DNA from 2 places in the Mesorhizobium sp. M1307 genome. Region 2 is predicted to be linked to the other one. Evidence: riboswitches for the same ligand, from Rfam matches in the RefSeq annotation. Region 2 holds a riboswitch; the other holds the start of a gene.
The links. A riboswitch is a leader RNA that binds a small molecule or an ion and turns the genes downstream of it on or off. The one in region 2 is predicted to bind S-adenosylmethionine.
Positions count from the first base shown of each region.

Region 1: linked by a shared signal. The riboswitch ahead of NKH16_RS12895 (O-succinylhomoserine sulfhydrylase) and the one ahead of metX (homoserine O-acetyltransferase MetX) in region 2 are both predicted to bind S-adenosylmethionine.

Region 1 is NZ_JAMYLR010000008.1:171,042-186,837, reverse strand. Features, by position in the region: gene NKH16_RS12965 (hypothetical protein) at 1-52, opposite strand, end outside; gene NKH16_RS12960 (DUF952 domain-containing protein) at 179-529, shown strand; gene NKH16_RS12955 (quinone-dependent dihydroorotate dehydrogenase) at 526-1,602, shown strand; gene NKH16_RS12950 (MATE family efflux transporter) at 1,606-3,030, opposite strand; gene NKH16_RS12945 (histone deacetylase family protein) at 3,081-3,983, shown strand; gene NKH16_RS12940 (DUF6460 domain-containing protein) at 3,988-4,251, opposite strand; tRNA gene NKH16_RS12935 (tRNA-Gly) at 4,383-4,456, shown strand; gene NKH16_RS12930 (LysR family transcriptional regulator) at 4,771-5,760, opposite strand; gene chvE (multiple monosaccharide ABC transporter substrate-binding protein) at 6,078-7,142, shown strand; gene mmsA (multiple monosaccharide ABC transporter ATP-binding protein) at 7,242-8,774, shown strand; gene mmsB (multiple monosaccharide ABC transporter permease) at 8,771-10,063, shown strand; gene araD1 (AraD1 family protein) at 10,254-11,246, shown strand; gene NKH16_RS12905 (hypothetical protein) at 11,390-11,725, shown strand; gene NKH16_RS12900 (2'-deoxycytidine 5'-triphosphate deaminase) at 11,743-12,837, opposite strand; SAM riboswitch at 12,973-13,050, shown strand; gene NKH16_RS12895 (O-succinylhomoserine sulfhydrylase) at 13,121-14,311, shown strand; gene NKH16_RS12890 (glycosyltransferase) at 14,348-15,502, opposite strand; gene apaG (Co2+/Mg2+ efflux facilitator ApaG/CorD) at 15,730-15,796, shown strand, end outside.
Region 2 is NZ_JAMYLR010000005.1:220,727-236,522, reverse strand. Features, by position in the region: gene NKH16_RS09555 (class I SAM-dependent methyltransferase) at 1-131, shown strand, start outside; gene NKH16_RS09550 (ABC transporter ATP-binding protein/permease) at 259-2,091, shown strand; gene NKH16_RS09545 (DUF1194 domain-containing protein) at 2,168-2,974, shown strand; gene NKH16_RS09540 (RNA polymerase subunit sigma-70) at 2,993-4,018, opposite strand; gene NKH16_RS09535 (SDR family NAD(P)-dependent oxidoreductase) at 4,061-4,807, opposite strand; gene NKH16_RS09530 (DUF1330 domain-containing protein) at 5,042-5,362, shown strand; gene metW (methionine biosynthesis protein MetW) at 5,388-6,002, opposite strand; gene metX (homoserine O-acetyltransferase MetX) at 6,118-7,287, opposite strand; SAM riboswitch at 7,380-7,457, opposite strand; gene hisC (histidinol-phosphate transaminase) at 7,596-8,705, shown strand; gene NKH16_RS09510 (prephenate/arogenate dehydrogenase family protein) at 8,712-9,647, shown strand; partial or broken gene NKH16_RS09505 (IS110 family transposase) at 9,707-9,859, shown strand; gene NKH16_RS09500 (DUF2125 domain-containing protein) at 9,874-10,875, opposite strand; gene NKH16_RS09495 (gamma-glutamylcyclotransferase) at 10,989-11,537, shown strand; gene NKH16_RS09490 (quinone oxidoreductase family protein) at 11,583-12,563, opposite strand; gene NKH16_RS09485 (aldo/keto reductase) at 12,898-13,845, shown strand; gene NKH16_RS09480 (LysE family translocator) at 13,924-14,544, shown strand; gene NKH16_RS09475 (lysophospholipid acyltransferase family protein) at 14,572-15,372, opposite strand; gene NKH16_RS09470 (LysR family transcriptional regulator) at 15,480-15,796, opposite strand, start outside.

The sequences.
Region 1 (15,796 bases), on a different contig from region 2:
CCGCGACAAGCGACACCAGTGCTGCGGGGATCAAGACGTGTTTCAGACGCATGTTTTCCTCCATGAGCCAGTCAGCGCAATCTATCACAGTTTGCGCCTGAAATGGGGATGAACCTGAAATGGGGAAGAACACGGGCCTGCCCTTCCCCGCGTGGTCGGTTCGGACTATAGCGCAACCATGTCCGAGATCATCTACAAGATAGTTCCCGAGGCGCTGTGGCGCGAGGCTGAAAGAGAAGGCGGCTTCACCGGCGCGCCGATCGACGTCGCCGACGGCTTCATCCATTTTTCTACCGCCGGGCAGGTTCGGGAAACGGCGGCCAAACATTTCGCCGGCCAAAGCCGGTTGCTGCTGGTCGCCGTCGATAGCGCGCGCCTCGGCGATGCGCTGAAATATGAGGTCTCGCGCGGCGGCGCCCTGTTCCCGCATCTCTATGGCGGGCTCGGCCTCGATGCGGTCGTTTCGGTGCAGGCATTGCCGCTCGGCGCTGACGGCCGGCATGAATTCCCGGCGCTGGAGGCCGAATGAGCGCGTTCGACCGGATCGGCCAGAAACTGCTGTTCACGCTCGATCCGGAAACCGCGCATGGGCTGTCGATTGCCGCGCTGAGATGCGGGCTGCCGGTCGCCGGTCGTCCGCCGCAGGACAACAGGTTAAAGGTCAGCCGTTGCGGGCTCGATTTCCCGAACCCGCTCGGCATGGCCGCGGGTTACGACAAGAATGCCGAAGTGCCGGACGCGCTGCTCGGCCTCGGCTTCGGCTTCGCCGAGGTCGGCACGATCACGCCGCTGCCGCAGACGGGCAATCCGAAGCCGCGCATCTTCCGGCTGCCTTCGGACGGGGCAGTGATCAACCGGCTGGGCTTCAACAATGAAGGCCACGCCGCCGCAGAGAAGCGTCTTGCCGCCCGAAAAGGCCGCCCCGGCATCGTCGGCATCAACATCGGCGCCAACAAGGACAGCGCCGACCGCGTCAGTGATTATGAGCGCGGCGTGATCCGGTTCGCGCGATATGCCAGCTATCTGACGATCAATATCTCCTCGCCGAACACGCCGGGCCTGCGCAACATGCAGGCGCGCGACCAGCTTGGCGAGCTCCTGTCGCGGGTCATGGCCGCGCGTGCGGCGGCACCGGCAAAACCGCCCGTGTTCCTCAAAATCGCGCCGGATCTGGTCGAGGCCGAGCTTGAGGACATCGCCGCCGAGATCAGCGACAAGCAAATGGACGGCGTCATCGTCTCCAACACAACGATCGCGCGAGCCGGCCTGAGCAGCGCCGGCCTTGCCGGCGAGACCGGCGGGCTTTCGGGGAAACCCTTGTTCGAACGCTCGACTATCGTGCTGGCAAGGATGCGAAAACTGCTTGGCCCGGATCCCACTATCATCGGCGTCGGCGGCGTCGATTCCGCCGAGACGGCGCTGGAAAAGATCCGTGCCGGCGCCGATCTCGTCCAGCTCTATACCGGCATGATCTATGCTGGGCCCGCGCTGCCGGGGCGCATTCTTTCCGGCATGGCCCGTTTCATGGACAGTCAACGGCTGAAGTCGCTGCGCGAGCTTCGCGACAGCCGCCTCGATCACTGGGCGGCGAAACCGCTTTAGCGATCAGTTAAAGGCTGTGCGCACCCGCAGCCGCAATATGGCGAGCAGGCTGAAGCCGCGTACCAGCAGGAAGACATGCAACGCCGCCCACAAGCCGTGATTGCCGAATGCCGGCGCCAGAATCAGCAGCGCGGCGCTGAACGACAGGAACGACACCAGCATCATGTTGCGCATGTCGCGCGACCATGTTGCGCCGATGAAAATCCCGTCCAACTCGAAAGCCAGCGCGCCGCTGAGCGCGGTGAACGCCGCCCAGGGCAGGTAGATGTCGGCAATGGCGCGGACGTCCGTCGCGGTCGTGATCAGGGCGACGAGATCGGTGCCCTCCATCAGGAAGAAGAGCGTCGCCGCGCCCGCCAGCCCGAGCCCCCAAAGCAGCGTCAGCCGCACCGCCTGATCAAACGCCGTGGCGGCACGGGCGCCGATGGCGCGCCCGGCGAGCTGTTCGGCAGCGGTGGCGAAACCATCGAGGAAATAGCCGGCAACCAGGAAGAGGTTCATCAGCACGGCGTTGGCGGCCAGCGTCAGAGTGCCGAATTGTGCGCCCTGGCGCGTGAACAGCGCGAAGGCGGCGAGCAGCGAAAAGGAGCGGATCATGATATCGCGATTGAGCGACATCATGCGCAGGAATGCCGGCAGATCAAGGACGCGGTGGCGCGGCAGCCTGGGCGCCGCCCAAAAGCGCCGGCCGACAATGGCGAGACCAAGCAGCATGGCGACGAATTCGCCGGTGACCGTTGCCCAGGCAACGCCGGCAACGCCCCAGCCGAGCTCCAGGCCAAGCAGGAAGCAGAGGGCGATGTTGATGCCGTTCAGTATCAACTGCAGCATCAGCCCGAGCCCGCCCTCGCCGCGCCCAAGCACGTAACCGAGGATGGCGTAATTGATCAGCGAGAACGGTGCTGCGAGCATCCTGATGCGGATATAGACGTCCATCGCCGCGCTGACGCGCGGTTCGGCGCCTATGAACCATTGCCCGGCGGTGGAGACCAGCGGCGCAAGCGCGGCAAGGACGACGCCGGCGACGACCGCGATCAGCACGGCGCGCCAGAACACCGCCTGCTCCTCCAGCGCATCGCCGCGCCCGAAGGCCTGGGCGACGAGGCCGGTGGTGCCGGAGCGCAGGAAGTTGAAGGTGGTGAAAACGACGTCGAAGATCAGGGCGCCGGCCGCCAGGCCGCCGAGAAGGGCGGCGTCGCCGAACTGCCCAACCACCGCCGTGTCGACAATTCCGAGCAACGGCGTCGTCAGATAGGCAAGCGTCATCGGCACGGCGATGGCGAGCACCGAGCGGTTGGTGACGACGAAGGCCCTGGCTTCGGTGGCGTGGACTTCGGTGGGTAAAGCCTGCTCCAAACGCGTGTTGCTTCCTGTTGCGGCTTGATCGGCTAGCCGATGTGCCCCAGTTTGCGGATCTCGCGCAACCATCCACGCCGCTATGGTCAACCGAAACCCGCCTCTGGCGCACCGCCCGTCCCATGCCCTTGCAGATCGTTCATCATCCCGACTACGACGCCGGCTTCGCCGTCAACCACCGCTTCCCGATGAGCAAATATCCGCTGCTGATGGATGCCTTGCGGGCACGCGGCCTGGCGAAGCCCGAAGCGCTCAACATGCCGGAGGCGGCGCGGCCATCATGGCTGAAGCTTGCCCACGCGGTCGACTATGTCGACCAGGTGCTTGCCTGCGAAGTGCCGGTGGCGATCGAGCGCGAGATCGGCTTTCCCGTGGGACCGCGGGTTTCGCTGAGGGCGCAGCTCGCAACGGCCGGCACGGTGCTGGCAGCGCGGCTGGCGTTGCTGAACGGCATCGCCTGCAACACCGCCGGCGGCAGCCATCATGCACGGCGCGCGCAAGGCGCCGGCTTCTGCACCTTCAACGACGTAGCCGTTGCCGCGCTGGTGCTGCTCGCCGAAGCTGCTGTCCAAAACATCCTGGTCGTCGACCTCGACGTGCATCAGGGCGACGGCACGGCGGATATCCTGAACGACGAGCCGCGCGTGTTTACCTTCTCCATGCATGGCGACCGCAACTACCCCGCGCGCAAGATCGCCTCCGATCTCGATGTCGCCCTGCCCGACGACGCCGACGATGCAGCCTATCTGGAGCGGCTGGACGCCATCCTGCCGGAGCTGTCGGCGCGAAGGCGCTGGGACCTCGTCTTCTACAATGCCGGCGTCGATGTCCATGTCGAGGACCGGCTCGGCAGGTTGTCGCTCACGGATGACGGGCTGCGCGCCCGCGACGATATAGTGATCCGCCATTTCCGCACGCTTGGCATACCGGTATGCGGCGTTATCGGCGGAGGCTATTCGACGGATGTCGCAGCACTTGCTGCACGGCACGCCATCCTGTTCGAGGTGGCGGCGGGCTACGCCTGAAAATTCACTTCCGGTAGTTAGCGATCCTGAGCAGGATGAAGGCCGGCACGACGATCGCGGCACCGAGCAGGATGTAGCCGAGAAAGCGGTCGATGGCGTGGAAGCCCAAATTCCACAGGTCGATGAAGAATTTGCGAATGCCATAAAGCACATCCATCGGCGACCAGCCGAAGGCATTCATGACCAGCCCGACGAGGAACGACACCACAAGCAGCTTCAGGATCACCCGGAGCGGCGTATCGCCGAGAAAGCGGTTCAGTGCGGACAAGCCTGTCTCCACAGTCGGGTGCCGCGATTCGGGCACATGCCTAGAAATACGCAGTTGATAGCCCTGCATCAAGCCGAGCCCTCAAACCGGATTGCGCATCGGCGCCGGGCCATGATATCGGAGGAACCAGCGCGGGTATGATGTAATGGTAGCTTGTCAGCTTCCCAAGCTGAACGCGCGGGTTCGATTCCCGCTACCCGCTCCAGCTTTTGCCCCCGGTGCATTGCACTTGTTCTGGCCAAGCTGAAAACCAGCGGATTTATAGGCAGTTTTACGGCCCGGGCTGGCCGTCTTTCATCTGTTTGGCCGATGTGCCAGTTCGTGGAATATCTCACATTGAGGGTCGGCGGGGCCTCGAATGACCCCAACCGGAAAGTCTACCCTTGGTCCGCTGGCTTCTGCTGGCGGGCCTTTTTTGAGCATCAGGCAGTAGTGGCCGACGTGCATCGGCGCCGCTGCTGGCGGGCCTGTCTGGTCGTCTGGCCGGCCACGGGATGCGCCCGCTACCCGCTCCAACCCTCAGCCCACCTCTCGCAAAATAAAATCGTGCAGCATCTTGGCTGCCGGTGACAGCGCGCGGTTCTTCACCGTGATCAGGCTGTAGGGCCTGACCTCGATGTCGAATTCAGTCTGGACGACATCGATAGCGCCGGCCAGGCCTTCGGGGTTCTGGATGAACTTCGCGACCTGGATCGACACCGGCGCGATGGCGTCGGATTGCGCGACCATGACCAGAGTCAATAGCAGCGAGCTGGTGTTGAGGATGCGGTCCGGCAGCGCGATGTTTCGGTTCAGGAAGTTACTCTCCATCGCCTGGCGCAGCGGCGAGCCGCCCGACTGGAAAACCCAATCATAGGCGGCGGTGTCTTCCAGCCGCACCGCCTTGCCCTTGGTCAGCGGGTGGCCGCGGCGCACGATCAGGCAGGCTTTCTCGACGCCGATGACGCGCGCTTCGAACAGCCGCGGATTGAGGTCGTCGGGGATGCGGGCGATGATGAAATCGTGGCGCGAGGCGATCAGCTCGCGCGCCAGCACGTTCGAGGTCTCGACCTGCATGGTGATTTCGATGCGCGGATAGAGGCGCCGGATCTCGCGGATCGCCGGCACCGCCAGCTCGATCGCCGGCGCCGTGACTGCGCCCAGGAACACCGAGCCGCCTTTGCCCGCCTTGAGCTCGAATATCTCGCGGTCGACCTCGCGCATCTCGAGCAGGATCGATCGCGCGCGCCGTGCCAATGCCTTGCCATAGGGCGTCAGCGTGATGCCGCGCGGCAGCCTTTCGCAGAGCTTGACGTCGAGCACCGCCTCCATCTCGGCGATCATGCGCGAGGCCGCCGGCTGCGAGATGTTCATGACCTGGGCCGCGGCACTCACCCGGCCGTGCTCGTCGAGGGCTGCGATCATGCGCATGTGACGCAGGCTCAAGCCGCTGCGCAGCAAGGTTCCGCCATCACCCGGGATTTCATCGTAACTGGCTGATATTCCGTCAGGATTTCGCAGTGCCGCCATGATTCTTCCCTACTCTTACGCCCGGCGCCCTGGCTGGATCCGGCAGCGTCGTCACTAGCCTAAGCCATATCAGTCTCGATATAGCAACCATCAAAGATCGCATTTGACAGTTATGGCAAAGCGACACACCCTTCGCGCGTCCTGAGGCTTGACGGTCGGTGACGAGGGAAAACTCGTATCGATTGAAACCAGAGTCTCGGGGCCGATTGGGAGGATACCGGAGATCGATTGACGGCAGCGGCGCGTTTGGCGCTCCTGCACGATTGCGCGGCCCACGAAACCCAAGGGTACGCGTCCATCAACCAGGGAGAGTTAATGTGAAGATCATCAAGACACTGGCCGCCGTCGCGGCCCTAGGCATCGCGGCCATGACGCTGCCGGCGCAGGCGGGCGAAGGCCTGATCGGCGTGCTGATGCCCACCAAGACCTCGCAGCGCTGGATCAACGACGGCGACGCCGTCAAGTCCCAGCTCGAGGCTTTGGGCTACACTGTCGACCTGCAGTACGCGCAGGACGACATTCCGAACCAGCTCAGCCAGCTGGAAAACGAAATCACCAAGGGCCCGAAGGCGCTGATCATCGCTTCGATCGACGGCACCACGATGGGCGATGCGTTGCAGAAGGCGAATGACGCCGGCGTTGTCGTCGTCGCTTACGACCGCCTGATCAAGAAGACGCCAAATGTCGACTACTACACCACCTTCGACAATTTCGGCGTCGGCGTCATCCAGGCCAAATCGCTGCTCAAGGGTCTCGGTTATCCCGAGAAGAAGGGCCCGTTCAACATCGAGCTGTTCGGCGGTTCGCCGGACGACAACAATGCGTTCTTCTTCTATAACGGCGCCATGTCGGTTCTTCAGCCGCTGATCGACGACAAGACCCTCGTCGTGAAGTCCGGCCAGATGGGCATGGACAAGGTCGGCACGCTGCGCTGGCTGGCGGCAACCGCCCAGGCCCGCATGGACAATCTGCTCTCCGCCAACTACTCGGACGGCAGCCGCGTCGATGGCGTGCTCTCGCCCTATGACGGCCTGTCGCGCGGCATCATCGCTTCGCTGCGCGCCGTAGGCTACGGCACCGCCGATCAGCCATGGCCGATCGTCACCGGACAGGACGCCGAGACCGCTTCGGTCAAGGCGATCATCGCCGGCGAACAGTATTCGACCGTGTTCAAGGACACCCGCGAACTCGCCAAGGCGACGGTCGAACTCGTCGACAAGGTGCTCTCGGGCGGCAAGCCGGAAGGCCTCGACACCACGACCTACAACAACGACGTCAAGGTCGTTCCCTCGATCCTGTTGACGCCGCATGACGTCGACAAGTCGAACTACCAGGCCCTGGTGGTCGACTCCGGCTACATCAAGGCCGAAGAACTGAAGTAATCGCGGTTACAAAGCCTGGGGTCCTGCGCAGGCAGGGCCCCTTTTCGTTGGCGAGCCAGCCCGGTATTGTTTGCGGACCTCGCAGGAGTGGTATTCTCAATGGCATCGACGATTTTGGAGATGCGCGACATCACCAAGACGTTTCCCGGCGTCAAGGCGCTGTCGAACGTCAAGCTCATGGTCGAGGAAGGCGAGATCCATGCCGTGGTCGGCGAGAACGGCGCCGGCAAGTCGACGCTGATGAAGGTGCTGTCGGGTGTGTATCCGTCCGGCACCTATGACGGCCAGATCATCTATCGCGGCGATGAGTGCCATTTCAAAGGCATCCATGACAGCGAGCGCAAGGGCATCGTCATCATCCACCAGGAGCTTGCGCTGGTGCCGATGCTGTCGATCGCCGAAAACATTTTTCTCGGCAACGAGCACGCCAGATACGGCGTCATCGACTGGAATGCCAATGAGGCGCGCACCAGCGCCCTGCTCAAAAAGGTCGGCCTCAAGGAAGACGCCAACACGCTGATCACCAATATCGGCGTCGGCAAGCAGCAGCTGGTCGAGATCGCCAAGGCGCTCAGCAAGGAAGTGAAGCTGCTCATTCTCGACGAGCCGACCGCGAGCCTGTCCGAAAAGGACAGCCAGGCGCTGCTCGATCTGCTGCTCGAATTCAAGCGGCAAGGCATCACTTCGATCCTGATCTCGCACAAGCTCAACGAGGTGAACCGGGTCGCCGACAAGGTCACCATCATCCGTGACGGGCGGACCATCGAGACGCTGGCCAAGAAGGACATCTCGGAGGACCGGATCATTACCTCGATGGTCGGCCGTTCGCTTGACGACCGCTATCCGCCGCGCGAGCCGAGGATCGGCGAGACCGTTCTCGAAGTGAAAAACTGGTCGGTCTACCACCCCATCCATGCCGAGCGGCAGGTCATCAAGGGTATCAACCTCAACGCCCGCAAGGGCGAAGTGGTCGGCATTGCCGGGCTCATGGGCGCCGGCCGGACCGAGTTTGCAATGAGCCTGTTCGGCCGGTCCTATGGCCGTCGCATCACCGGCGAGGTGTTCCTCAACGGCAAGCCGATCGACGTCTCTTCGGTGAGCAAGGCGGTGGAACACGGCATCGCCTACGTTACCGAGGACCGCAAGACCTACGGTCTCAACCTGATCGACCACATCAAGCACAACATCACGCTGGCCAACCTGCCCGGCGTGTCGCGCCACGGCGTGATCGACGATTTGCGCGAGCTTTCGGTCGCCAACGATTATCGCGGCAGGACCAATATCCGCGCCTCGAGCGTCTACCAGATGACCGGCAACCTTTCTGGCGGCAATCAGCAGAAGGTGGTGCTGTCGAAATGGCTGTTCGCCAATCCGGAAGTGCTGATCCTCGACGAGCCGACACGCGGTATCGACGTCGGCGCCAAGTATGAAATCTATACGATCATCGCGCGTCTCGCCTCCGAGGGTAAGGCAATCATCGTCATCTCGTCGGAAATGCCCGAACTGCTCGGCATCACCGACCGCATCTACGTCATGAACGAAGGACGCATCGTCGGCGAAATGGCGGCAAGCGACGCCAGCCAGGAAAAGATAATGCGCGCCATCGTCCGCGGAGAAGGAAAAGCATCATGAGCACCGAAAGCGCTCCCGGGCCGCAGACCGGCGTTGCCCAGGATCTACAACAGGGACCTCGCATTGCCGTCTCGGCGCTGGTCACCAACCTGCGCGAATACGGGTTGGTGCTGGCGTTGATCGCAATCATGGTGTTCTTCCAGTTCACCACGTCCGGAACGCTGTTCAAGCCGGTGAACCTCAGCAATCTCGTGCAGCAGAACAGCTTCATCATCGTGATGGCGCTGGGCATGCTTCTGGTGATCGTTTCGGGTCACATCGATCTCAGCGTCGGCTCCGTCGCCGGCTTCATCGGCGCACTGGCGGCGATGATGATGGTCATCTGGCCGCTTGGCCCATTGAGCAATCCGCTGGTGGTGTCGATCATCTGCCTGATCGTCGGTGGTGCAATCGGCGCGGCACAAGGCTATTGGATTGCCTATCACCGAATACCGAGCTTTATCGTCACGCTGGCGGGCATGCTGATCTTCCGCGGCATCTGCCAGGCGCTGCTGGGTGGCGGGTCTTCCGTAGGGCCGCTTCCCGTCGGCTTCAAGGCGCTCAGTTCCGGCTTCATTCCGGACCTGATCGGCCCATTGACGCTGATACCGCCAACCGTGAACGCCGCCGGCAAAACCATTGTCGGCAGCGGCCTGACGCTGCACCTGACGACGATCGTGATCGGCCTCGTCGCCGTGCTCGCCTATGCCTTTTTCGGGCTCAGGGCACGGCGCACCCGCGAGAAGCATGGCTACGAAGCCGAGCCCTTCTCGCTGTTCGTCGTCAAGACCCTGGTGATCAGCGCGCTGGCGCTGTTTCTCGTCTACCAATTCGCCACCTATAGGGGCCTCCCCATCGTTCTCATGGTGATGGGCGTGCTGATCGCGTTGTTCGTCTTCGTTACCAAACGCATGACGATCGGCCGTCGCATCTATGCGATGGGCGGCAATGCCAAGGCAGCCCAGCTATCGGGCATCAAGACCGAACGGCTGACGTTGATGGTGTTCATCAATATGGGCGTGCTGTCGGCACTCGGCGGCCTGATTATCGCAGCGCGCCTGGGGCAGGCTGTGCCGGCGGCCGGCCTCGGCAGCGAGCTCGACGTCATCGCCGCGGTGTTCATCGGTGGCGCTTCGGCGATGGGCGGCGTCGGCCAGGTGATCGGCGCGGTGGTCGGCGGCTTCATCATGGGCGTCATGAACAACGGCATGTCGATCATGGGCGTCAATGTCGATTGGCAGCAGGTGGTCAAAGGCCTAGTGCTGCTCGGCGCCGTCGTCTTCGACGTCTACAACAAGAACAAGGCTTGAGAGGCAACCAGGAGGCATACGGGTCACATCGCGGCGCTGCCGGGCGGCGCAAAGAAGTCCCCCGAGGGACCTGATCCGCGAGCGCAATCCGGACGAAGAATTTCAACCGAGGCGCGGACAGGGTCCGGGCCGCGCAGGGCAGGGTTTGCCGAGAAAGGGCAGGCCAGCCCACAATTCAGAGAGGGTTACCATGCTGATCTCACAAATCCTCGACGACGCCGAGACGATCCGCGTCGTTGCCCGCAACGGCGGCAAGACCCGCGTCATCAACGGCGCCCGCAGCGTCTATTCGCTGGCGATGGAAGCCGCGCGTACCGGCAGCGGGCTTGTCGCCCTGATCGAGCGCAAAGGCTTCGGCGAAACCGTCGATCTCGACGCAGCCTACAAGAAGGGCCGGCTGCTGTCGCCGATCAACCATCCCGATCCGGCGCATCTCCATCTCACCGGCACCGGGCTGACGCATCTCGGCTCCGCCGCGACCCGCGATTCCATGCACAAGAAGCTCAGCACGGACGGCGAGGAACAGCTGACCGATTCCATGAAGATGTTCCGCATGGGGCTCGAGGGCGGCAAGCCGGCGAAGGGCCAGATCGGCGTGCAGCCGGAATGGTTCTACAAGGGCAACGGCACCATGGCGGTGGCGCCCGGTGCGGCGCTTATGTCGCCGGCCTTCGCCCAGGATGCCGGCGAGGAGCCGGAAATCGCCGGGATCTATGTGATCGGCGACGACGGCGCCCCGTTCCGTGTCGGCTTCACCCTGTCGAACGAGTTTTCCGACCACGTCACCGAGCGTGTGAACTATCTCTTCCTCGCCCATTCCAAGCTGCGCAACGCCGCGTTCGGGCCGGAGATCCTGATCGGCGACCTGCCGTCCGATATCCGCGGCGCTTCACGCATCCTTCGAGACGGCAAGCTGCTTTGGGAAAAGCCGTTCCTGTCGGGCGAGGCGAACATGTCGCACACCATTGGCAATCTCGAGCATCACCACTTCAAATACTCGGCCTTCCGCCAGCCGGGCGACGTGCATGTGCACATGTTCGGCACGGCGACGCTGTCCTTCGCCGACGGCATCAGGACCGAGGCCGGTGACGTATTCGAAATCGAGGCGCAGGATTTCGGCCTGCCGCTGCGCAACCCGCTTGAAATCGAGCAGCCGGTGAAGGTGGCGGTGAAGGCGTTGTAAACTGGTGACAGAATTCAGGAGCGAAAAATGAACGGCCTGCGGATTGGCACTGTGTCGTAAATTTAGTCCTGTTCCTCGCCTATTTCTCCCCGGCGGCTTACAGCGCCGGACAATGCAGCGCAAAATCCTATCGCGAAGCCCGGATGTCGATGACTAACCGGCTTCTGGCCACCGGTTATTCGAAATCGCAAGTGAGCTTTCTGATGCGCAACGCGGATCGCATGACGTCCGCACTCGGCGCTGACAGACTGAACGACAATGGCAGAGCCTGCGGTATCGACTCCGCCAGAGCCCATGTGCTGGGATGTATCGACAAGCAGTTGTTCCCCTTGCAGTCCAGCTCAAGCGCCTCACTTGACGACGAGAAGCAAACCAGAGGATTTTGGGGGAAGAAGCGATTGGCAGTGCGAGAACTGCTCTTTGTCGGTCAGTTTCATGGCTGCCTTGGCGCCGCGAAAGAATATTTGTTTCGCGGCTGACGGAATTGCGAACAAGCTCAGCGGGCGGCGCGGAAATGCTTGGACAGTTTCAGGCCCTGCGCCTGATAGTTCGAGCCTAGATCTGTGCCGTAGAGCGCCCGCGGCCGTTTCAGCATGTGCTCGTAGACCAACCGTCCGACGATCTGGCCGTGGTCGAGGATGAACGGCACTTCGTGGCTACGCACCTCGAGCACCGCCCGGCTGCCGGTGCCGCCCGACGCCGAATGGCCGAAACCCGGGTCGAAGAAACCGGCATAATGGACGCGGAACTCGCCGACCAGCGGGTCGAAAGGCGTCATTTCGGCGGCGTAGAGTGGCGGCACATGCACCGCCTCGCGCGACACCAGAATATAGAATTCGTCCGGATCGAGCACCAGCTCGCCGGCACCGCTCTTGTAGAGCGGCTCCCAGAAATCGACGACATCCTGCGCGGCGCGCTTGTCGACGTCGACCAGGCCGGTGTGGTGCTTGCCGCGATAGCCGACAAGCCCATCCTTGTCGCCGTCGAGGTCGATCGACAGCGCGATGCCGCCGCCTGAGATGTTAGGTGGTTCGGTGGCGACCAGCATCTCGGCGCGGTGCAGGTCGTGCAGCTCGCTTTCCGACAAGAGCGCATTGCCGGTGCGGAACCTGATCTGCGACAGCCGCGAGCCGGTGCGCACGACGATCGGGAAAGTGCGCGGGCTGACCTCCAGATAGAGCGGGCCTTCATAGCCGGCGGCGATCTTGTCGAACTCGTGGCCACGGTCGGTCATTACCCGGGTGAAGATATCGAGCCGTCCGGTCGAGCTTTTCGGGTTGGCGGAGGCGGAAATATGGGCGGGCAGCGCCAGGCTTTCGAGCAGCGGCACGATGTAGACGCAGCCGGTTTCCAGCACGGCACCTTCGGCGAGGTTGATCTCGTGCAGCTTCAGCCGGTCGAGCTTGTCGACAACCCTGTGGTCCGGGCCGGGCAAGAAGGAAGCGCGCACCCGCCAGGCCTTGTCGCCGAGCCTGAGGTCAAGGCTGGCCGGCTGGATCTGATCGGCATCGAGCGTGCGCGGCGATTTCAGCGCGCCCGTCTGGAACAGCGTGGAAATATCCTGATCGGGAAGAATGCCTGTCTGCCGCAAGGGTCTGGCTCCGTTCGAACGCCGGGCGAGGTCTTGTTCTGTCGCAGGTCCGACCGTAGACGCCTTTGGCACCTGCTTGGTACAACCCTCTTAATCATGCCGGCAATTGACGCAAGCGTGGCGCGGGTCTAAAGCTCGTTATCCCGTGGTGATTTGGCCGGTCGGCTTGCAGCCACGTTAAACAAGTCGCTAAAGGACCGTCGGGCCGCAAGGCCATAAGGACCGGTTGCGACTTTCGCGACCGGTTTTTTGTTGTTTGGACCAATTTTGGTGTTTGGATGGAATGATGACCAAGAAGCGCGACTGGAAGCCTCAGACCGCACTCGTGCATGCCGGGACGCTGCGTTCCGGCTTCGGCGAGACCTCCGAGGCGATGTATCTCACCCAAGGCTATGTCTACGAGACAGCGCAAGCGGCGGAGGCCCGCTTCAAGGGCGAGGAGCCGGGCTTCATCTATTCGCGCTATGCCAATCCGACGGTCGACATGTTTGAAAAACGCATGTGCGCGCTGGAAGGAGCCGAGGACGCGCGCGCCACGGCATCCGGCATGGCGGCGGTGACGGCAGCACTGCTGTGCAGCGCCAAGGCGGGCGACCATATCGTGGCGGCGCGCGCGCTGTTCGGCTCCTGCCGCTGGGTGGTCGAGACGCTGGCGCCGAAATACGGCATTGAGGCAACGCTGGTCGACGGCACCGACATCGCCAATTGGCAAAAGGCGGTCAAGCCCAACACCAAACTGTTTTTCCTGGAAAGCCCTACCAATCCAACGCTGGAGGTAGTCGACATTGCCGCCGTCGCGGCACTTGCCAATTCGAACGGCGCCAGGTTGATCGTCGACAATGTCTTCGCCACGCCCTTGCAGCAGAAACCCCTGCAGCTCGGCGCCCATATCGTCGTCTATTCGGCCACGAAGCATATTGACGGCCAGGGGCGCTGTCTTGGCGGCATCGTTCTGTCGGACAAGAAATGGATCGACGAGAACCTGCATGACTATTTCCGTCACACCGGCCCGAGCCTCTCGCCCTTCAATGCCTGGACGCTGCTGAAAGGCCTGGAGACGCTGCCGCTGCGCGTACGCCAGCAGACGGAAAGTGCCGGCCGCATCGCGGATTTCCTGGCCGAGCGCCCGCAAATCGCCCGCGTCATCTATCCCGGCCGCGCCGACCACCCGCAAGCGGCCGTGGTCAAGAAGCAGATGTCGGGCGGCTCGACGCTGATTTGCCTCGATGTGAAGGGCGGCAAGCAGGCGGCCTTTGCCTTCCAGAACGCACTCGACGTCGTGCTGATTTCCAACAATCTCGGCGACGCCAAGAGTCTGATCACCCATCCGGCGACGACTACACACAAGAACTTGACCGATGAAGCCCGCGCCGAGCTCGGCATCGGACCGGGAACGCTCAGGCTGTCAGTCGGCCTTGAGGACGCCGACGACCTGCTCGAAGACATCGAGCAGGCACTGAGAGTTGCCGGATAAGGGCTGGCCGAACAGAGGCGAGCGGGGACGCGCCGATCAGGCGCCGGACGGGGTCTCTTCCAGCTCCGCGACGGCCTTGGTCTGGATAGTCATCACATTGCCGCGCCAGTCGACGGCGCCGCTCAGCCATCCGCGCGCCCAAATGGCGGGAAGCATCAGGTCTCGCGCCATCATCGCCAGGATGGTGCGCAGCGACAGGTGCCATCCCTTGGCCGAGGCCAAGGCGCATTCCGGCAGGTAGGCCGCGACCAGCACGGCGATGGCGGTTGCCGGCAGGCTGACGCCGGCGTCAGCCGCCGCGATCAGAGCAAGCACCAGCGGCGGCGCTGCGCCGATCAGGATCTCGGGGGCGAAGAACAGCGCGAAGGTGACGCGGCGCAGCCGCGCCCAGCGCGCCTGCCGCGACCAGATCTCGCCAAACGTGCGCCGGCCGAGCGGCTGTTCGAAGGGCGAGGCGACAAGATTGACCCGCAGTCCGAGCCCGTTGACCAGCTTGGTCGCGGCGGCGTCTTCGGCGATCTCGGCAGCAAGCGCGCAGATGCCGCCATTGGCGTCGAGCATCGGCTTATTCCACAACATGCTCTTGCCCTGCGCGAAGCCGAGGCCGAGCGCCTCTCCGGCGTACTGCCAGCGTGCCTGCAGCGTGTTGAGAAAGGCGCATTCGACCTCCCCCCAGAAGCCGTCCGGTCGCGAGCCGATCGGCGTCGAGCAGACGAGGCCGGTGTCGTGCCGCCACGCCGCCATCAGGTGCTGGACGTAGTCGCTCGGCATAAGCACGTTGGAATCGGCAAGGATGACCCAGCTATAATGCGCCGCTTCCCAACCCTTCACGCAATTGTTGAGTTTTGGATTGCCGCTGATGCGGTCGTCACCGACTAGAAGACGGGCGCGAATAGCTGGAAAGCGCGCCATTGCGGCGGTGATCGGCTTGACCACCGGGTCGTCGGCATGGGCAACGCAGAAGATGAGTTCGTAACGCGGCCAGTCGAGTGAGAAGGCGCGCTCCAGCGTCTCTTCGGCAAACGGCTCGACGCCGCGCGCCGGGATGACGATCGATACCGGCGGCGCGTTGGCCGCGGGCGGTGCGATCCTGGCTGGTCGCTTCAGCTTCAGCGAAGCTAACAGGATGCTCGCGAGATTTGAAAGAAGGAGGGCTATGGAAAGGAGGGCGGCTGCGAATGTCGGTTCCATCGAGATCTGGTCACTCCAGAAGTGCCGGCCGCATGATGGCCGTTTTCAACAATTCGACAGAACGCTGAGTCGCCCGGCACAAGCCTGCACACCATCATTGTCATGTGTCACTCAAATGACATTGTTTTTCGGCACCTGCGCTCGAGTCGGGCAAGGAGATGACGCGCATCGTTGATCAAACTGCGCTGAGCGTCGAAAGTTCCATCTACATTGCTTTGGAGCAGTTTATGTACAGCGCCGTCACCCGCAACATCGAAGTGCAGGTCAGGCCGTTCTATCTGGAGGATCACTCCG
Region 2 (15,796 bases):
AGCGGCTCTATCAAGGCGTGCCGGTTGCCCAGCGCGCGTCCCGCCGCGTCTTCGTGCCGGTTCTCTCGCCGCATGGCGCGCCGACGCTTGGCCGGCTGTCGCGGGCCGAACACCCGGCACCGCCAGGATGACGCGTTCGTGATCCGAGACGTGCTTTTTCACGCCTATCTGACGATATCAGGTTTGCTGTCCGATTGAAGGCCGTGCGGCCGATCCTATGACCGGTTTGGCATTGCTCCGAATGCAAGGATTTAACCGATGGATGATCGTCCGGATGTCGAGGCCAGCGCCCAGAAGCTTGCCACGTCGATCGAAGCCAGCAGCCTGCGTGAGCAGCTGGCAACAATCAAATTGGCACTGACCAGCTCGCCATTGCGAAAACAATTGCTTTGGGCAGCGATCGGCATCGTCGCCGTCATCGTGGCGAGCTCAATCGGGCAGGTTCTGCTCAATCGCTGGAACCAGCCTTTCTACGACGCGCTTGCGCGGCGCGACATGCCGGCTTTCCTGCATCAGCTTCTGGTCTTTGCCGGCATCGCCGGCGGGCTTGTGGTGCTCAATGTCGGCCAGACCTGGCTCGACCAGATGCTCCGCCTGAAGCTGCGCGAGGCGCTGACGCTCGACCTGATCGACGAATGGATGCGGCCGGCGCGTGCCTTCCGGCTGACCCATGCCGGCGCCATCGGCGTCAATCCCGACCAGCGCCTGCAGCAGGATGCCGGGCATCTCTCCGATCTTTCCACCGGTCTTGGCATCGGCCTGCTGCAGTCCTGCATCCTGCTTGCCTCGTTCGTTGGGGTCCTGTGGTCGCTGTCTTCCGGCTTCGTCTTCCACATAGGCGGCCATTTGCTGGCCATACCCGGCTACATGGTCTGGGCGGCGATCCTTTATGCTGGCACCGCCTCCTGGTTGAGCTGGCTGGTCGGGCGACCGTTGATCCGCTTCAACAACGATCGCTATACGCGTGAAGCGGAGCTGCGCTCCTCGGTGGTTCGCGTCAACGAGAATGTCGATGCCATCGCGCTGGCGCACGGCGAGGCCGATGCCAGGCGCCGGCTCGAATTCGATCTCGGCATGGTGCTGGGCGCCATGCGGCGCATCTACAGCGCCCAGATCAATCTTTCCTGGGTTACCGACACCTATGGCTGGATCACTGTCGTCGCACCGATCCTGGTCGCCTCACCGGTCTATTTCGCCGGCGATATCAGCTTTGGCGGCCTGATGATGGCCGTCGGCGCTTTCAACCAGGTCCATTCGTCGCTGCGCTGGTTCATCAACAATATCGGCGGCATCGCCGATTGGCGCGCTACGCTGATGCGGGTCGCCGACTTTCGCATCGCGCTTGGCGACACCGACGCGCTGCACCATACGGAAAGGCGCATTTCGTTCGGCGAAAACCCGGACGGCAGCCTGACCTTCGAGAAACTCGAGGTCGCCTCGCCGGAGGGATGCACCAAGCTTGCCGAGCCGCATGTCGAAATCCGCGCCGGCGACCGGGTCATGATCACCGGAGATCCGGGCGCCGGCAAGACGCTGTTCTTCCGGGCCATTGCCGGTCTGTGGCCATGGGGCAGCGGACGGATCGGCATGCCGGCCGGAGAAGCGCCGATCTTTGTTCCGCGTACCCCCTATTTCCCGCTCGGCAAGCTGCGCGAGGTGCTCAACCATTCAGACGGCGCGGCGGAGGCGAGCGATGCCGAGATCTCGGAGGTGCTGGCCGATGTCGGGCTGCAACGCCTGTCGTCCTCGCTCGATCGCTCGGCGCGCTGGGAGCGTGAGCTCAGCGACGACGAGCAGCGTCTGCTGGCCTTTGCCAGGCTGGCCTTGCGACGGCCGAAATGGGTGATCATCGACGAGGCGCTGGACGCGTTCGACGGCCCAACGCTGAGGCAAGTGCTGTCGATGCTGGAGAAGCGCCTTCCCGACGCCGCGATCCTCAATATCGGCCGCGGCCAGCACAATGCCCGCTTCTTCCGGCGGGCGTTGACCATCGTCAAGGATGCCGGCCAGCCGCCACTCAAGCCGGCCCGTATCAGGGCAGGTGCCATCGAACCGCCCCCGGTTGTCGTTTCGGCTGGCCGAAAGAAATAGAAGGCAAGCTTTATTTCGCCGCGATCGCGGCGAAAAACTGTCGCGATCGTTTCAGATGGGAACGTTCCGATCGGCCATGCTTGACGCTCTCGCCCTGCTCGCCTGCCTTGCCTGCACCCCGGCGGCACCTGCGGCCGCACCGGCCAATGCAATTGCCGTCGATGTCGAGCTGGTGCTGGCCGTCGACATCTCGCAGTCGATGGATGAAAGGGAGTTTGCCCTGCAGCGCGCCGGCTATGTCGCGGCGCTGCGCCACCCCGACTTCATCAACGCCGTGCGTGCCGGCACCTTCGGCCGCATCGCCATCGCCTATTTCGAATGGGCCGGCACCATCCGCGACGATGCGGTCATTGCCTGGCAGGTCGTCGACAGCAAGGAGAGCGCCAACGCTTTCGCCGACAAGATCGCGGCCCGCCCGTTCAGGAGCTTTCGCGGCACCTCGATTTCCGGTGCTGTGGCTTTCGGTGCCGAGCTTTTCAACGGCACGGCCTTCACCGGCAAACGCCGCGTCATCGACGTCTCGGGGGACGGCCCAAACAACACCGGCTTGCCGGTCACAACGGCACGCGATGCGGCGCTGGCGAAGGGCATCGTCATCAACGGGCTGCCGATCCTGATCAGCCCGTCACCCACCTTCAGCCATCTCGACCGGTACTATGCCGAATGCGTCACCGGCGGGCCGGGCTCGTTCGTGCTGCCGATCTATGCTGCTTCCGAATTCGCCACCGCCACTCGCCGCAAACTGATCCTCGAGGTCAGCGGCATCGAGTATCCCAAGGTGGATCCGAGGACGATCCGCATCGACGCACCGATCGACTGCCTGCAAGGCGAGCGCGACCGAAGGTTTTTCTCGGACCCATATTTCCCGGAACTCGACCGATAAGGCTGGCCCAGGGGTAAGCTAAGCTGGTGGCAGGCCGAAGGCCGGGAACAGAGATGGCCCGAGCGGCCCTATGAAGATCGTCAAGGAAGCGATCCCGCCCTCGGCTGCGTCGAACACATGCAGGGAATGGGCCCGCCATTCAGGGCCGTCGTGGCTGCGGGAATAAACCGCGACCGCCGGCTGGGCATTGGCACGGGTGGCCAGCGTGCGAAAGCCGCCAAACCTCGGCCAGACGGTCTCGAAGAAACCGCGGATTGCTTCGCGGCCTTGATACCATTCACGCCAAGGCGGCATGGTATAGATGGCGTCCTCACGCAGCAGCTCGATCAAGCTGTCGAGATTGGCGGCCTGCCAAGCCTGCATGTAGCGTTCGAGCAGCAGGCCTTCTTCGGGGCTGGGCCGTGATCGGCTGGCCGGCCGTCCCTGAGGATAGCGCGCTGCAAGGGTTGCGCGGGCGCGCTGCAACGCGCTGTTGATCGAAGCCGTCGATCCGCCCAGCAAACGCGCCGTCTCGACGGCCGACCATCCGAGGACGTCGGCAAGCAGCAGCGCGGCGCGCTGCCTGGGCGGCAGATCCTGGATCGCCGCGACGAAGGCGAGCTGGACGGCCTCGCGGCTCTCGTAACGGGCTTCCGGACCTGGCTCGCTGCCGGCAATGTCTGGAAGCTCGGCGTCGGGGTAGGGCTCCAGCCAGGCGATGTCGGCTACCGGCCCGCCTATGGCCGCCCCGTGCGAGGGCTGCCGTCCGGGTTCCCGGAGAATGCGACGCGCCCTCGACCTCGCCTTGATGGCGTTGAGGCAAGCGTTGGTCGCGATCATGTAGAGCCAACCGCGAACCGAACCTCGCCCGTCGAACTCCGATCTTGCGCGCCAGGCGCGAAGCAACGTGTCCTGGACGAGGTCGTCGGCCTCGTGCAGCGAACCCATCATGCGATAACAATGCAGCTTGAGCTCGCGGCGATGCGCGGCCGTGACCTTCTCGAAGGCCAGCCGATCGAGGATCGGCTGGCGTGCTGGTTCCAGAGGTGGTTGAGCGTCTGTCATGTGGCTTGTGCGGTTACGAGCGAGCGTTGCATTACGCGCCCCTCAGGCGGCCGGGGCAAGCCCGCTACCGCTCACCATGAAGGAACTGCCTTGCGGCTGGCCGGTGGCGAGTGCGACCACCGCCCGTCCGACATCGGCCGGCGTTTGCATGTCGGTCATGGCGGCGATGAAGTCCGCCGGCTGGATGCCCATATAGGCCGCTATGCTGTCGACGCCGGCCTTGCCCACGCCGGTTTCCGGCATGATGCGCATCGGCGCGAGCGCCATGAAGCGCAGGCCGAGGCCAAGCCGGTCGGCCTCCTTCTGGCTATGACCGGCCAGGAACATCTGCATGCGTTTTGCGCCGGCATAGCCGCCGGCGTTCGGTGGTCCGCCGGTCAAGGCCGCGCCGCTGGAGATCAGAACGATCCGGGTCCCCGGCTTGAGCGGACGCCGCAGAGCGGCCCGGCAAAACAGGAACGACGCCTTGACGTCCGTGTCCCAATTTGCCGAGAACGCCTTCCAGTTCTGTTCATGCACCGGCGCAGAAGGCGCCAGCGCACCTGCGCAGATCACCAGCACGTCCGGCTCAAGCGCGGCGAAGACCTTATCCGGGGCGGAGTCCACCGTAGCATCGACCGCGAGCGTCTTCACGCCCGAGACCTCCCAGGCAAATTGCGCCAGGGCCTGTTTTCCGCGGGCAACGGCCAGCACCGTCGCTTTCTCCTTGAGAGCGGCCTCCGCGATCGAGCGGCCGACACCACGGCTGCCTCCGACGACGACGACATTCTGATTTTGCAACGATCCCATGGATCACCTCTCGTTTCCGGCCGCCGGACCATCCAGGCGCGCTCATCGATAAGGACAGCGCAGGTGGGTGGAAATCATCGGTGCCAGGCGGAAATATCTTTCAGGTGACGGCAGCCGCGCTTCGTTTTTGTATTCAGTGTCATTACCTCTGGGGTAATCGACCAGCGCATTACGTCTCGGCAAACTGCTCCCATCAAGCCGGTTGTCCGGCCTTCGACCACAAGGAGATACGCCATGACCGCCTACGCCGTCGCCCATATGCGCCAGGTCACGCCGGGACCGCAGATCGTCGAGTACCTGCACAAGATCGATGCCACGCTGGAACCGTTTGGCGGCCGCTTCGTGGTGCACGGAGGCGAGGTGGAAATCGTTGAAAACACCTGGCCCGGCTATCTCATAATCATCGAATTTCCCGACAGGCAGCAGGCGCGCGCATGGTACGACTCGCCCGCCTATCAGGAGATATTGCCGCTGCGTACCGGCAATTCCCGGTCCGACGTGGTCTTCGTTGATGGCGTCCAGCACCCGCACAAGGCCACGGACGTGCTTGAATAGGGGGACGATCTGCCACGATTGGCTCTTATCGTTTCAGCAGAAATACCGCTTGCTGGCCGAAAAAGTTCCAGAACCACCACGGCATCGAGAAGCCGATCCGCTGGCCGTTGGCGTCGAGCGCGGTTGCCTTTTCCACCGTCGCGCCAAGCTCGTCGCACAGATTGACGAAGTCGCGAATGGTGCAGAAATGGATGTTGGGCGTGTCGTACCAGGAATAGGGCAGGTCCTTGGTCACCGGCATGCGGCCGTTGAAGAGCAGCGAAAGGCGCACCCGCCAGTGGCCGAAATTCGGGAATGAGACGATGGCGCGGTTGCCGATCCGGAGCAGTTCGTCGAGCACCAGCTTCGGATTGCGGGTCGCCTGCAAGGTCTGCGACAGAACGACGAAGTCGAAACCCTTGTCGGGATAGAATTGGAGATCCTTGTCGGCATCGCCTTGAATAACCGACAGGCCGCGCGCCACGCATTCGTTGACGCCGCGCTGCGACAGTTCCAGCCCGCGGCCATCGACCTTCTTGGTCTCCTGCAGCAATTCGAGCAGCAGGCCGTCGCCGGAACCGACGTCCAGCACCCGCGACTGCGGCGGGATGAGATCGGCGACGACTTCGAGGTCGACGCGCTGGGCGCGGTTGACGCTCATGCCTTCGGCTCTTGCCTGGCGCATGATCCTGATCCGAAAAGTCTGCAACTTTTCGGGGTCATGCGCTGATGCCTGGCGCATGGTCCTGATCCGAACGGTCCGCAACTTTTCGGGGTCATGCGCCGAGCCCTCTCGCCCGAGCGGCCGAGGCGATGAAGCCCTTGATGGCGGCGAACAGTTCCGGTTCGTCGAGCAGGAAGGCGTCGTGGCCGCGGTCGGTCTCGATCTCGACGAACGATACCGAGGCGCCGGCCGCGTTCAGCGCGTGCACGACCGAGCGGCTCTCCTCGGTCGGGAACAGCCAATCGCTAGTGAACGAAACCAGGCAGAAGCGCGTCTTGGTGCCGGCGAAGGCATCGGCCAGCCGGCCGCCATGGTCGGCGGCGAGATCGAAATAATCCATCGCCCGCGTCATGTAGAGATAGGAGTTGGCATCGAAGCGATCGACGAAGGTCATGCCCTGATGGCGCAGATAGCTCTCGATCTGGAAGTCGGCATCGAAACCGAAGGTCAGCGCTTCGCGGTCCTGCAGGTTGCGGCCGAACTTGCGGTGCAGCGCTGCTTCCGACAGATAGGTGATGTGGGCGGCCATGCGCGCCACCGCCAGCCCTTTTTCCGGCCGCTTGCCATGCTCGAAATATTTGCCACCGTGCCAGTCCGGGTCGGCCATCACTGCCTGCCTGCCGACCTCGTGGAAAGCGATGTTCTGCGAGGAATGACGGGCGCCGGTGGCGATCGGCAGCGCCGAGAAGACGCGCTCGGGATAGCTGGAGGCCCATTGCAGCACCTGCATGCCGCCCATCGAGCCGCCCAGCACGCTGAACAGCTGTTCGATGCCGAAATGCTCGACCAGCATCAACTGCGCCCGCACCATGTCGCGGATGGTGAGGATCGGCAGGTCGAGCCCGTAAGGCTTGGCTGTGGCGGGACTTGTCGAGGCGGGGCCGGTGGAGCCGAGGCAGCCGCCGATGACGTTTGACGAGATGACGAAGAAACGGTCGGTGTCGATGATCTTGCCGGGGCCGATCAGCACCTCCCACCAGCCCGGCTTGCCGGTCACCGGATTGGTGTTGGCGACATGCTGGTCGCCGGTCAGCGCATGGCAGACGAGGATGGCGTTGGAACGCGCGTCGTTGAGCGTGCCATAGGTCTGGTAGGCGATCTGGAACGGCGACAGCAGCGTGCCGGCGTCGAGCTTGAGCGGCTTGTCGGCGCCGAAACGCAACACCGGGCTCGACGGCTGGTCGGCCTCGTTGTTGGTTTTTCGAGCGCGCAAAACGACCATTACATCTCCTTGCCCGGCCTTCCGTTGTCCGCCGGTCCGGGCAACAGCCAGTCAGGGCAACAAAAAACCGGCCATGCCTTCGCAAAGCCGGTTACAAGATGCAAACGGCCCTTTAGCAAGTTGTTTAACGTGGCTGCAAGCCGACCGGCCAAATCACCACGGAACTGTCGATGCTCTTCTATGACTCGCGCGTGGGTTCGTCAACGGCAAGTTCTTGATCCCGAATTGCCGCCCCTCGACATTCCGGGCCACGGCTTGTATTTCCGCTGCGGCCTCCCGATGGAGGCACTCTCGACGGATTTCATGAAATGAGCCAGACCCCGGATCAGACACGTCCAAGGCCCCGCGCCGGCATCATGGACATCGAAGCCTATGTGCCCGGCAAGAGCGCGGCGCCTGAAGGTGCCGCCAAGGTCCATAAATTGTCGGCGAACGAGAACCCGCTCGGTCCTTCGCCAAAGGCGATAGAGGCCGCGCGCGCGGTCGCCGACAAGCTCGCGGTCTATCCCGACGGCAGCGCCAGGCGCCTGAGGGAAGCGATCGCCGAGGTGCACGGGCTCAACCCGGCGAACATCGTCTGCTCGAACGGCTCCGACGAGATTCTGGGCCTGCTGGCGCAGACCTATCTCGCACCCGCCGACGAAGCCATCATCACCGAACACGGCTTCATGGTCTACAAGATCTACATACAGTCGGCCGGTGCCGTCCCGGTAACGGTCAAGGAGACCGATGAACGCGCCGACATCGATGCGATCCTCGCCGCGGTGACGCCGGCTACCCGGATCATCTTCCTTGCCAATCCAAATAATCCAACCGGCACCTACGTGCCGTTCCAGGAGGTGCGCCGCCTGCATGCCGGCCTGCCGCGAAACGTGCTTCTGGTGCTGGATGCAGCTTACGCCGAATATGTCCGGCGCAACGACTATGAAGCCGGCGTCGAGTTGGTGGGCAGCGCGGAAAACGTGGTCATGACCCGCACTTTCTCCAAATTAGGCCTGGGCGGGGCGCGGATCGGCTGGATGTATGCGCCAATGCACGTCATCGACGCGATCAACCGCGTGCGCGGGCCTTTCAACGTCAATGCGACGGCGATCGAGGCCGGCATCGCGGCGATCCACGACCGCGCCCATATCGAACGCAGCGTCGCGCACAACGAGACCTGGCTAGCCTGGCTGAGCGAGCAACTAAGCGGGCTCGGGCTGCGGGTGACGCCGAGCGTCGGCAATTTCATCCTCATCCACTTTCCCGAGGACAAAAAGCATTCGGCGGCGGCCGCCGACGACTACCTCAGTGCGCGCGGCTACATATTGCGGCGCGTTTCCGGCTACGGTTTTCCGAACGCGCTGCGCATGAGCATCGGCACCGAAGAGGCCAATCGCGGCGTTGTCGCAGCACTCGCGACATTCCTGAAAAGCTAGAACACCATGACCTCACCGATGTTCGAAAAGATCGCGCTGGTCGGCATCGGCCTGATCGGCTCGTCGCTGGCCCGCGTCATCCGCCGCGAGGGACTCGCCGGCCAAGTCGCGATTTCGACGCGCAGCGACGCGACGCTGGCACGCGCGAGCCAACTCGGCCTTGGCGACACCTATACGACGGATGCGAAAGAGGCGGTTCGCGATGCTGATCTGGTTATCGTTTCGGTGCCGGTCGGCTCTTCAGGCACGGTCGCCGCAGAGATCGCGCCGGCGCTGAAGAAGGGCGCCATCCTCACCGATGTCGGCTCGACCAAGGCGTCGGTGATCGCGCAGATGCAGCCGCACGTGCCTGATGGCGTGCACTTCATCCCTGCCCATCCTTTGGCCGGCACCGAAAAATCGGGACCGGACGCCGGTTTTGCCGAACTGTTCGAGAACCGCTGGTGCATTTTCACGCCGCTGCCCGGCACCGATCCCGCAGCACTGGAAAAGCTCTCGGAATTCTGGCGCCGCTGCGGCTCCAACATCGATACGATGGACCCGCAGCATCACGACATGACGCTGGCCATCGTTTCGCACCTGCCGCATATCATCGCTTACAACATCGTCGGTACCGCCGACGATCTGGAGTCGGTGACCAAGTCCGAGGTCATCAAATACTCGGCTTCCGGCTTTCGCGACTTCACCCGTCTCGCGGCGTCCGACCCGACCATGTGGCGCGACGTCTGCCTGCACAACAAGGACGCCATTCTCGAAATGCTGGCGCGGTTTTCCGAGGATCTGTCCTCGCTGCAGCGGGCGATCCGCTGGGGCGACGGCGAAAAACTGTTCGACCTGTTCACCCGCACCCGCGCCGTCCGCCGCTCGATTATCGAGGCCGGCCAGGACATCGACGTACCGGATTTCGGCCGCCAGGCGATCGAACATCCGCCGAAGGGATAGGCCGCGGTAAGCCGATCGCAGACCGGCCCGGCTTAGAGCGGTTCATCGTTTCACAGAAACGCTTCAATCCCGATCTAAAGGCAAAATACCACCAGCTCACGGCCGACGGCAAAGCCTCAAAACTCGCCATCACAGCCATCATGCGAAAGCTCATCATCCTCGCAAACGCACTACTCAGGGACAATCGGACCTGGACACCATCTGTCCCTTGACCAACGCGGATACTTTAGTCGAGCGGCTTGATCTTGCCGAGCGGGATGAAGCCGAGCGAGGCCTTGCCCCTGACGATCTTCAGCGGCATCGACGGCTGGTTGCCGAGCAGCGCCAGTCCGGCAAAGCCGGTTTGGATCTGTTTCTTCTGCTCGGGGATGGCGGTGGCGAGGATTGCCGCCACGGCCTTTGGATCATTGAGCCTGATCGTCAGGTCGGCATTTATGAGACCGTCGTCATCGACCGACAGCGGTCCGGAAACGGTGATGCGCGCAGTTCCGGACGACAGATCGAGCTTGTGGATTTCGGCCGCCTGGCCGCGCAGGCTCTTCGGATTTGCCTTGATCAGCGTCACGCCGTTCTTCAGCGTCACGTCGCCGCTGCCGTCGAGCGGCGGCAAGACGCGCCCGTCGATGGCCGCCGCGTCGATTTCGAGATCGGTGAAATTGCCGGCATAGTCGATGTCCGGGCCGTTTGGGCGCAATTGCCCGATGGCAGTTCCGGCGCTGAACAGCGAGACGGGATCGGTGTCGTCTGCCGGATCGGTCTGGCCGGACAGGCCTTCTGCCTGCAGCGAGAGGCGCCTCGGCAGCGGCCAGGACAGCTTCATGTCGGCCCGCAGATCATCCCAGTCGATCCAGAGCGGGGTCATGCCGGGAACTGAGGTCCTGAGCGGCCCCCTGATCTCGGCGGCAGGCGACAAAAGCCGGGTGATCTGCGTGGCGGCGTTGATCTTGCCTGTCGATGCCGCGACGTTGCGGCTGTCGTCCTCGTAAGCCAGGCTGTCGCAGGAAAGGGTGAAGCTGAAGGGATAGCCGCTGACCGCGAGATTGGCGCAGTCGGCCCTGATGCCTTTGTCGTCGAGATCGGCGACCGCCTTGTCGGTCGCGCTCTCGACCAGGTCCGCCAGGTAGAACCAGCCCGCGCTGTAGATGCCGAACAGCACGAGAATGAAAGCGGCAAGCCACAACAGGCGGCGACGTTGGCTGGGCGGCGGGCGCTCGTCACTTGACGTCATGCTGCGGCTTTCGTTAACGCGGGTGGCAGGGGCGGGCTGTCGCTTGCGGCAACAACAGGTAGACGGACTGAAACACCACCGGTGAGGTGGTCGTCACAATCAGGCTTGGCGATATGGGCGATTTTTGGGTTTTTGGCTACGGCTCACTGATCTGGCGGCCGGGATTCGCGCATGTCGAGACGCGGCGCGCCCGCCTGCATGGCTACCGCCGTTCGCTCTGCGTCTATTCTTTCGTGCATCGCGGCACGCGCGAACGGCCGGGCCTGGTGCTCGGCCTCGACCGCGGCGGCTCCTGCATTGGGCTGGCGTTCCGGGTTCCAGGCGAGCTGCGCAACGAGGTCATCACCTATCTGCGCGAACGCGAGCTGGTCACCAACGTCTATCTCGAACGTGTGCTCCGCATCCGCCTCGATAACGAGGAGACGGACAGGCGCGGCACCAATGGGGGCGAGACGGTGGAAGCCGTGGCCTACGTTGTCGACCGCAGCCATGAGCAATATGCCGGTGCGCTCGACGCTGCCGAGGCGGCGGCTGTCGTCCGCGGCGCCGTCGGCCAGTCGGGGAGGAATGAGGATTACGTGCTCAGCACGCTGGAGCACCTCGAAGCACTGGGTATAAGCGACCACTGGCTGGAAGAAGTGACAAGACGGGTCGCGACGTAGCTTCTTTTACCGTTGACGATGATGATTTCGGTGTCGTGATGCGGGCTACATCCCGAAAATCTGTTTGCCAAGATCGGCGCGATCCAGGCTGTTTGCCACGGCCAGCTTGAACTCGGTCAGCGGGTGGAGACCGCCGACAGGAACGTGGAAGCCGGGCTGGCCGAAGATGTCGATGATCTCGCGTAGCACAGGCCGGTCGGCTTCGACCGGCGGCGAAAAGAAATAGCGATAGATATTCGCCCTGATCTCGACGCCGCTCAGCAACACATCGAAATTGTGCAGTTCGAAGCGCTCGGCACTCATGCCGCCATTGATCACCATCTGCCCGCCGAGCGCCAGGGTGCGGATCAATTCGCCGCTGACAGGTCCGCCGACATTGTCGATAATCCCGTTCAATCCGGCGCCACCGGTGATATCCATCACCGCTTCCCGGATACTTGCCTTCAAGTCAGAAAGGTCAAGAATGGCGGCGGCGCCAAGCGTCTTCAGATCGAAGCTTTGGTGCGAGCGCCGCACCAGCGCGATGACGTTGATACCGCGTCGTTGGGCGAACTGCATCACCATTGTCGAAATTGACGAATAGCCGGCCGTGACAGCCAGCCACTGGCCAGGCCGCACACGGGAATCCACCAGCAGATCCCACGCGGTAATGGGGTTCACCATCTGCCCGGCGCGTTCGACCGGATAGCCGGCAAGCAACGGGATCAGCCATTCGGCGGGAATGGCCGCGTACTCGGCCCAACTGCCATAATAGCTGAATGCGACAAGCGTGCCCGGTTCCAGCAAAACGTCCGCGCCAACGGCTTCGACGATGCCGGCGCCATGGTTTCCCGCGATCTGCCGGGGAAAATGCGGCCTCTTCGGTTCGGGATAGAGGTTCTGGATAAACAGGAAGTCGCCCGGATTGATCGAGGCCGAGACCATCCTGACCAGCACCTCGCCGTCGCCGATCCGCGGCATCGGCAGGTCGTCCATATAGAGCACGTCGCGCGGCGAGCCGATGGCGTCAAATACAATTGCTTTCATTCCGATCTCCACAACAAACGATCCGGGGCAAACAGTCCCGGCTTGGCCGAGATTTGCGTCGGCGCCGCGGAACCTATGGCCGGCCGGCAAAGGTCTGAATTGGCAGATTTGACAATCTATGTGCTAAACTTGCCAGATTGTTTCCTCAGAGGGTACTGGTTTGGAAATTCGGGACAGCGTCTTGAAGCCCGACACGGCGCGGCGGGTCGCGGTTTTGTGAAGCGGCGGCGGGCTGGAAAAGAGGCTATGCGTTTGACGTTGCCACGGTGCGACATAGGTTAGCCCGGTCGGCGGCTCCCACCCGCCCCAGCATGAATCACCATGGAGATCAGCCTTGCAGAAACGTCGTCTCGGTCGCACCGACCTATCCATCGCGCCATTGGTTCTGGGCGGCAATGTGTTCGGCTGGACCGCCGATGAGAAAACCTCGTTCGACCTACTCGACCGCTTTGTCGACGCTGGCCTCAACGCCATCGACACGGCCGATTCCTATTCGCGCTGGATTCCCGGCCACGAGGGCGGCGAATCCGAAACCATTATCGGCAAATGGATGAAAAGCCGCGGCAACCGCGACAAGGTTGTCGTTGTCACCAAGGTCGGTTCGGATATGGGGCAGGGCAAGAGGGATCTGTCCGCCGCCTACATCGAAAAGGCCATCGACGCCTCGCTGAAGCGGCTGCAGGTCGATAGCGTCGATCTCTATCTGTCGCACTGGCCCGACCCGGCGACCCCTTATGAGGAAACGTTCGGCGCCTACCAGAAACTGCTCGACAAGGGCAAAATCCGTTATGCCGGCGCTTCCAACCTCGACGCCGCCCAGTTGCGGGCCGCACTTGACGTAGCAAGCCTGCGCGGTCTGCCGCGCTACGAGGTGCTGCAGCCGGAATACAATCTCTACGACCGCTCGTCCTTCGATGGTCCGCTGCGCGATCTGTGCGCGGCCGAGGACATCGGCGTCATCACCTATTTCAGCCTCGCCAAGGGGTTTCTGAGCGGCAAGTACCGGAGCGAAGCCGATCTCGGCAAAAGCCCGCGCGGCAGTGGTGTGAAAGGGTATCTCAACGCGCGCGGCATGCGCATTCTCTCAGCGCTCGACGCGGTGTCGGCCAGACATTCGGCCAAGCCGGCGGAAGTGGCGCTTGCCTGGGTCATGGCGCGGCCCGGCGTCACCGCTCCGATCGCCAGCGCGACGACGCTCGACCAGCTCGACAGCCTGGTGCGTGCCGCATCGTTGCAGCTCAGTCCGGACGATATCGTCGAGCTCGACAAGGCCAGCGCATAGCCGCGCACGATCGTTCAAGACCGGCGCCGCTGCCTTACCCTACCGTCCCTGCCTCGTCACAGGATGCAGGGACGCCGCATGGCCGGACAGGGTCTTCTCGATCAGCAGCTATGGGAGCGATTGCTGGCGCTTGTGCTGGCATCGGCCATCGTTATGGGCAGCCCAGGGCCGGCGACGATAAGTGTCACCGCGATCGGCGCCGCGTTCGGCCTGCGCGATTCGCTCCGTTATGCCTCGGGAATCGTTGTCGGGACGGTCCTCGTGCTTTTGGTCGTGGCGACGGGCATCATGGCCGTTCTCACCGCGCTGCCGAAGCTCGCAGCGCTGTTGGCGGTCGCGTCAGCAGCCTACATCCTCTATCTGGCGTTCAAGATTGCGACGCCGCCGCCACTGGCGGCACGCATTGGTGGGGCGGCGCTTCCCACTTTCCTGGGCGGGTTCCTTCTGGCCGTTGCCAATCCGAAAGCCTATGTGGCGATTGCCGCCGTGTTTGCCGGCGCGTCTTCCGGCGCCGGCGGTCTTGCTATTTCAGCCAAGCTGGCGGTCCTCGCCTTGATGATTGTTGCCATTCATCTCTTGTGGCTTCTCGCCGGCGCGGCTTTTGCACGTTTGCTGCGCAAACCGCTGGCGTCGCGGATCATCAATCTGGTGTTTGCCGTGACGCTGGTTGCAACAGCCGCCCTGGCTGCCTTGCCATGAGCCTTTCTGGCATCCGCGGTGGGTGTCTCAGTCTTTCAATTCAGGTTTCGCGTCCAGCTCACCAAGCCGTTTCACCGCCGTCGGCGGCATCGGCGGCGGGTTCGGTGTCTGCGCCGCTTCGACGAGGAGCTGGTCGCAGGCGGCCTCCGTCTCGCCGATCAGCCGTTGCATGAATTCGTCCTTGCCGAGGCCGGGCGGGATCGGTGGCAGGAAGCGCGCCTTGATCGTGCCGGGATAGCGCAGGAATTTGCGGCGCGGCCAATAGAGGCCGGCGACGTGAGCGACCGGCACCACCGGAATGCCAAGTTGCGCGTAGAGTTCGACGATGCCGTATTTGTAGACCGGTTCGTCGCCCGGCGCGCGGCGGGTGCCCTCGGGATAGATGATCAGCTGGCGCGGATTGCGCGCCAATTCCTGTTTGGTCGCGGCGATCACCGTCTTCAATGCCTTCGAGCGGCTGCCGCGGTCGACAGGAATCATCCGCATCTTCAAAATGTACCAGCCGAAGAACGGGATCCAGGTCAGCTCCCGTTTCAATATGTAAACGGGATCGTCGAGATAAGGCAGGAAAGCGATCGTGTCCCAGAAGGACTGGTGCTTCGGCGCCAGGATGAAGGAGCCGTCAGGCAGGTTTTCCTGGCCGGTGATCTCACTTCTGGTGCCGGCGATCTTGTCGTAGAGCCACATGCTGGTGCGCGACCAGAATTTCGGCACGAACCAGGCGCGATGGCGTGGCGACAGGAAATAATACGGGGTCCAGAGGATCATCTGGACGATCAAATTGAGGTAGAAGGCGAGATTGAACGCCAGCGAGCGGAAATACAGCATACAGCAAGTGCCCGGTGAGGAGGTGTGCGTTGGTTACACCAAGCGCCGGCAAAAAGGAAACGCTGCGAGGCGGGCGATCGGCCCGGCCTTGCGATGGGCCGTCTTCGTCACGTTTGCCACGCCGCCTGCAGCAGGCGCTGTCTCAGGCGCGGGGCGGCGAAGTCGAGGAATGCGCGCAGCTTCACCGGCAGTAGCCCCTGGCCGGCATGGACGAGGCTCACCGGCCATGGGTCTGGCTCAAACTCTTGAAGCACCGGGCGCAGCCTACCCGACCGGACTGCGGCGGCGATCTGGTAGGAAAGCAGCCTCGTCACGCCGACGCCGGCAATCGCCGCATCGATCGCTGCCTCAGCCGTGTTGACCCGTAACCTGGAGCGGACCGGCACGCTGACTTCGGTCTTGCCGGTGGCGAAGCTCCAGGCTG